One region of the Streptomyces sp. AHU1 genome, then DNA from elsewhere that is predicted to be linked to it. Evidence: riboswitches for the same ligand, from Rfam matches in the RefSeq annotation. Region 1 holds a riboswitch; the other holds the start of a gene.

Region 1 (3,203 bases):
CGGCAGGGAGGTGCGCAGGTGGTCGTCGGCGACGATCTCGCGGTGCGCGCCGAGTTCGATGCCGGAGCCGGCGATCCAGGCGGTCGCGGGCCGCGCGCCGATCCCGACGACCACGGCGTCGGCGGGCACCCGGGAGCCGTCGTCCAGGACCACCGCGCCGGGTTCGATCCGCTCCACGCGCGCGCCGGTGCGCAGCGAGGCCCCGCTGTCCGCGTACCAGGCGGTCATCGGGGCTGCCACCTCGGCGGGCAGCGCCCCGGCGAGCGGCCGGTCGGCGGCCTCGACGACGGTCACCGCGCAGCCCGCCTCGCGCGCCGCGGTGGCGAACTCTGCGCCGATCCAGCCCGCGCCGACCACCACGATGTCGTGCTGCCGGGCGAGGACGGGCCGCAGCCGGTCGGCGTCGTCCAGGGTGCGCAGCAGGTGCACCCCGGGCACGCCTTCGGCGCCGGGGAGCCGGATCGGTTCGGCTCCGGTGGCGACGACCAGGACGTCGTAGGGGACGGGTCCCGCGGCCGTGTCCAGTTCGTGGTCGCCGGGGCGCACGCCGAGCGCCTCGCTGCCCAGCCTGAGGTCGATGTCCAGGGCCTCGAAGTCGACGTCGAAGGCGGAGCCCTCGGCCTTGCCCAGCAGGACGGCCTTGGACAGCGGCGGCCGGTCGTAGGGCTGGTGCGGCTCCGCGCCGATCAGCGTGACGGTGCCGGTGAAGCCCTGTTCGCGCAGGGCGACGGCGGTCTGCACCCCGGCCATGCCCGCGCCCACCACGACGACCCGCCGTGCCGCGGGCTCTCGCTCCTGAGACTGTGCCTGCGTCTGATCGCTCACCTGATCACCATAGACACGTGACAATCCGTCAGTCAGCGGACGTGCTCGGTGACCTGTTCCACACCACCGGTCCTGGACGGTTCCTCGACCACGCTCGTCCCCTCGCCCGGCTGCGACTCCCAGGTCCAGGTCTCCTCCAGCCGCACCCGCCCGTCGGGCAGTTCCACGACGAGGGACACGCAGTGGCCCGACGCGGTGGTCCCGTCACCTCTGAGCTGCACGTACCGGAAGTCGAGGCGGTCGCCCTCGCGGGTGCCCACGAGGTGTCCGCGGACGATGTCGCCGCCCGCGTAGTCGGCCCAGACCACCCCGTCCTCCTCGTGGTAGGCGAACCGGGTGCCGGTGCCCACCTGGCCGGGGGCCTGGTCGGCGACGGGGGCGAGGACGAGGCCGTCGAGCGGTCGCGCCATGGGCGAGGCTCCCTTACTGAGACGGACGGGGGCGGGCTAGGGTGGCCAACGTAAAGCACTCGCGGGAGCCCGGACGCACCGGGCTGAGAGGGAGGCTGGGCGGCCTCCGACCGTACGAACCTGATCCGGGTCATGCCGGCGAAGGGAGGGGCTGGACGCCCATGCCGTCTGCACGTTCGTCGGACGTCCTCGTCGTCGGGGGCGGGATCATCGGTCTGGTGACGGCCTGGCGGGCCGCGCAGCGCGGGTTCACCACCGCGCTCGTGGACCCCGAGCCGGGCGGCGGGGCCGCCCAGGTCGCGGCGGGGATGCTCGCCGCCGTCACCGAACTGCACTTCGGCGAGGAGACCCTGCTGGGTCTCAACCTCGCCTCCGCGCGCCGTTATCCGGACTTCGCCGCCGAGCTCACCGAGGCCACCGGCCAGGACCTCGGCTACCGCCGGAACGGCACGCTGGCCGTCGCGCTGGACGCCGACGATCGCGCCCACCTGCGGGAACTGCACGCGCTGCAGGTCCGGTCGGGGCTGGAGTCGCAGTGGCTGAGCGGTCGTGAGTGCCGCCGTCTGGAGCCGATGCTCGCGCCCGGCGTGCGCGGGGGGCTGCGGGTGGACGGCGACCACCAGATCGACCCGCGGCGCCTCGCCACGGCCCTGGTCACCGCGTGCGAGCGGGCCGGAGTGGTGGTGCACCGGACCTGGGCGGAGCGGCTGGGCGTCGTACGGGAGCGGGCGACCGGTGTCGTCACCGCGGACGGCACCGACCTCGCCGCGGACCGGGTGGTGCTCGCCGGGGGCAGCCTCAGCGGGCGTCTGGCGGGCGTCCCGGACGACGTCGTGCCGCCGGTGCGCCCGGTCAAGGGGCAGGTGCTGCGGCTGACCGTGCCGCGGCGGTACGCGCCCTTCCTGAACCGCACCGTGCGGGCCGTGGTGCGCGGCAGCCACGTCTACCTGGTGCCGCGCGAGAACGGCGAGCTCGTGGTGGGCGCGACCAGCGAGGAGCTGGGCTGGGACACCACCGTGACGGCGGGCGGCGTGTACGAACTGCTGCGCGACGCCCACGAGCTGGTCCCCGGGATCACGGAGCTGCCGCTCACCGAGACCCGCGCGGGGCTGCGTCCCTGCTCGCCCGACAACGCCCCGCTGCTCGGCCCGAGCGCGCTGGACGGGCTGCTGCTGGCCACCGGCCACCACCGCAACGGCGTGCTCCTGACGCCGGTGACCGGCGACGTGATGGCCCACGTCCTGACCACGGGCGAACTCCCCGCCGAGGCCCGCCCCTTCACCCCCCAGCGCTTCGGCGCCACGGCCCGCACGGAGCTGCCCGTATGAACATCGTCGTCAACGGGGAGCGGCGGCGGATCGCCGCGGGAACCGCTCTCGACGCGCTCGTCGCGGCCCTCACCCCGGCACCGTCCGGGGTGGCCGCCGCCCTGAACGAGACCGTCGTCCCGCGCGCGCAGTGGTCGTCCACCCCGCTCCGCGAGGGCGACCGCGTCGAAGTCCTCACCGCCGTCCAAGGAGGCTGAACCCATGGCAGACGATCCCTTCGTCCTCGGCGGTACGGCCTACGCGTCCCGGCTGATCATGGGGACGGGCGGCGCGCCCAGCCTGGACGTGCTGGAGCGCTCCCTGGTGGCGTCCGGCACGCAGCTGACGACGGTCGCGATGCGGCGCGTGGACGCGTCCGTGCACGGCTCGGTCCTGTCGGTGCTCGACAGGCTGGACATCCGCGTCCTGCCGAACACGGCCGGCTGCTACACCGCGGGCGAGGCCGTGCTGACGGCCCGTCTGGCGCGCGAGGCGCTGGGCACCGATCTGGTCAAGCTGGAGGTCATCGCCGACGAGCGCACCCTGCTGCCCGATCCGATCGAGCTGCTCGACGCGGCGGAGACGTTGGTCGACGACGGTTTCACCGTGCTGCCGTACACGAACGACGACCCGGTGCTGGCGCGGAAGCTGGAGGACGTCG
Region 2 (3,203 bases), 1.8 Mb from region 1:
GACCGCGCCGCTCGTCGCGTTCCTCGACCGGACGGACCGGCTCGTGCCGCTCGGGCAGGAACGCTCCCTCGAGGGCTTCGACACGTCCCTCGACGCGGTGCTCGACCGCATCCTCACGGAGGAGCAGAGCGCGGGCTGAAGCCCCGCCCGCCCGGAGCGGAGTAACGCTTCCTCACTAGGGGCGCCACAGCAGGATGGTTTCAGCGTTTCGAGGAACGGCTCAGTGCTTGCGGCGACGGCCCCTGCCGCTCCGTGCAGGCGTCCTGGCAGCCGCGGGCTGCGCGGGGACGGCCACGCCGCCTTCGCGGTCCGCGGCGACCACGAGGGCGGCCAGCGCGGTCGTCACCGGTACGGCGGCGACCAGACCGATCGATCCGACCAGCGTGCGCACGATCTCCTCGGCGACCAGTTCGCTGTTGGCGACGGTGTCCACACTGCTCTGCGCGATCGAGAAGAGCAGCAGCAGCGGCAGCGCGGCGCCCGCGTAGGCCAGGACGAGCGTGTTGACGACGGACGCGATGTGATCGCGGCCGATACGGATGCCCGCGCGGTACAGGCCGCGCCAGCCCATCGTGGGGTTCGCCTCGTGCAGTTCCCAGACCGCGGACGTCTGCGTCACCGTCACGTCGTCCAGGACACCGAGCGAACCGATGATGACGCCGGCCAGCAACAGGCCGCTCATGTCGATGGACGGGTACAGACCGTGGATCAGGCCGGTGCTGTCGTCGGTGTTGCCGGTCAGCACGGCCCAGTCGATGAAGACCGAGCCGAGCAGGCCGATCAGCACCAGGGAGAGCAGGGTGCCGACCACCGCCACGGAGGTCCGGGCCGACAGGCCGTGGCACATGTAGAGAGCGATCAGCATGATCGCGCTGGATCCTACGACGGCCACGAGCAGCGGGTCGGAGCCCTGCAGGATCGCGGGCAGGATGAAGAAGTTGAGGATCAGGAAGCTGATGGCCAGGGCGACCAGCGCCATGACGCCGCGCATCCTGCCGATCACCACGACGACCACCGCGAAAATCACGGCGAGCAGCGTCAGGGGCAGTTTCCGGTTCGCGTCCGTGACCGAGTACTGGAGCTCCTTGGGGGCGGAGGGCTCGTACGCGACGACGACCTTCTCGCCCTGGTGCAGCTGCCGTGACTGATCTGGCTGAACGATCTCGGTGAACGTGCGGCCCTTGTCCTTTCCGGTGTCGATCCGGACCGTCGCCTTCTTGCATTCCCCCGCCGCCCGGCGCTGGGCGGCGGAATCCCCGGCGGCGGAGGCGCCGTCCGCCGGAGCCCCCGAGGAGGCGTTCACGGACTTGCAGTCCACCTGGTCGATCTTCGTGACCGTCGCCTGCTGGGTCTGCCGGTCGAAGCCGACACCGGTGCGCTCGTGGGCGGGCGCGCCGCCGGGCCACAGCACCACGAGACCCACCGCCACCGCGGCCGCGAAGGGGATCAGTACCGTGGCGATGACCTTGCGCAGCTGCTTGGAGACCGGCGCGGCGGGACCGTGGCTGTGGGAATGCCCGTGTCCGCTGCTCGCAGGCGTGCTGTGCCCCCGGCCGGGACCCGGACCGTGTTCGTCGTCGGAGCCCTGGTGGCCACCGCCCGGTCCGTGTTCATGCCTGTGCCCGGCGTCGGGACCGTGCCCATGGTGGCCGTCGGAGCCGGGACGGCGCGGTGGCTCGGACGGAGGGAACGGGTGCTGCCGGGTCGTTGTCACCGCCCGATCATCGCAAGAACGTCAAGGGCCCTCTGTTCACCGCGCCAGACATGACGCTAGCGTGGAGGCACCTTTGCACACGCGGGAGCTCGGAGCACCGGGCTGAGAGGGCGCTGACCTCCGTCTTCGCGATGTTTCACATGAAACATCGACGATCGGAAGCCGCTGCGTCGACCGCTGAACCTGTTACCGGGTAATGCCGGCGTAGGGAGTAGGTCTCATGACCGACAAGGATGTACGCACGCCTGCCTCCGGCCGGACGGACGGGGCTTCCCCGCCGTCCCCGGACGGCGGGGACAAGCAGTCCATCGGCTGGCACAAGGCATACATCGGGGGCACACGCCCCGATCTGCGGGTGCCGGTTCGCCAGGTGCACCTCACCAACGGGCAGTCCGTGACGTTGTACGACACCTCCGGCCCGTACACCGATCCGGCCGTCGACACCGATGTGCGCAGGGGGCTGGCGCCGCTGCGTGAGAGCTGGATCATCGCCCGGGGAGACACCGAGGAGTACGCGGGCCGTCCCGTCCGTCCCGAGGACGACGGGATCAAGCACACGTCCCCGCGCGGAGGGCTGCGCAATCTCGACGCGGTCTTCCCCGGCCGGCCGCGGCAGCCGCGCCGGGGGCGTCCCGGGCAGGCGGTCACCCAGCTCGCCTACGCGCGACGCGGTGAGATCACGCCCGAGATGGAGTTCGTGGCGGTCCGGGAGAACGTCGACCCCGAGGTCGTACGGGAGGAGATCGCCGCGGGCCGGGCTGTGCTGCCCGCGAACGTCAACCATCCGGAGATCGAGCCGATGATCATCGGCAAGCGGTTCCTGGTGAAGGTCAACGCCAACATCGGCAATTCCGCGGTCACTTCCTCCATCGAGGAGGAGGTGGAGAAGATGACCTGGGCGACCCGCTGGGGCGCCGACACGGTCATGGACCTGTCCACCGGCCGCAACATCCACACCACGCGTGAATGGGTGCTGCGCAACTCCCCCGTGCCTATCGGCACGGTGCCGCTCTATCAGGCCCTGGAGAAGGTCGACGGCCGTGCCGAGGAGCTGACCTGGGAGATCTACAAGGACACCGTCATCGAGCAGGCCGAGCAGGGCGTGGACTACATGACGGTCCACGCGGGCGTGCGCCTGGCGTACGTGCCGCTCACCGCGAACCGCAAGACCGGCATCGTCTCCCGCGGCGGCTCGATCATGGCGGCCTGGTGCCTCGCCCACCACAAGGAGTCGTTCCTGTACGAGAACTTCGAGGAACTCTGCGAGATCCTCGCCGCGTACGACGTGACCTATTCGCTCGGCGACGGGCTGCGGCCGGGTTCCATCGCGGACGCCAACGACGCCGCACAGTTCGCGGAGTTGAGGACGCTCGGGGAACTCAACGCGGTCGCGAAGCGTTTTCAGGTACAGACGATGATCGAAGGCCCGGGACACATCCCGATGCACAAGATCAAGGAGAACATCGACCTTCAGCAGGAGATCTGTGAT

What was found. Region 1 has a riboswitch for thiamine pyrophosphate ahead of thiO (glycine oxidase ThiO). Riboswitches for the same ligand answer to the same signal wherever they lie in the genome.
Region 2: it holds a riboswitch for thiamine pyrophosphate, as region 1 does, so the genes downstream of both, thiC (phosphomethylpyrimidine synthase ThiC) here and thiO (glycine oxidase ThiO) in region 1, are expected to answer to the same signal.

What each region holds. Positions count from the first base shown of each region.
Region 1 is NZ_CP174283.1:2,696,067-2,699,269, forward strand. It holds gene ACICHK_RS12265 (NAD(P)/FAD-dependent oxidoreductase) at 1-750, opposite strand, end outside; gene ACICHK_RS12270 (hypothetical protein) at 858-1,235, opposite strand; TPP riboswitch at 1,287-1,399, shown strand; gene thiO (glycine oxidase ThiO) at 1,397-2,563, shown strand; gene thiS (sulfur carrier protein ThiS) at 2,560-2,760, shown strand; gene ACICHK_RS12285 (thiazole synthase) at 2,765-3,203, shown strand, end outside.
Region 2 is NZ_CP174283.1:4,493,767-4,496,969, reverse strand. It holds gene ACICHK_RS20065 (SsgA family sporulation/cell division regulator) at 1-139, shown strand, start outside; gene ACICHK_RS20060 (YibE/F family protein) at 221-1,714, opposite strand; TPP riboswitch at 1,786-1,942, shown strand; gene thiC (phosphomethylpyrimidine synthase ThiC) at 1,935-3,203, shown strand, end outside.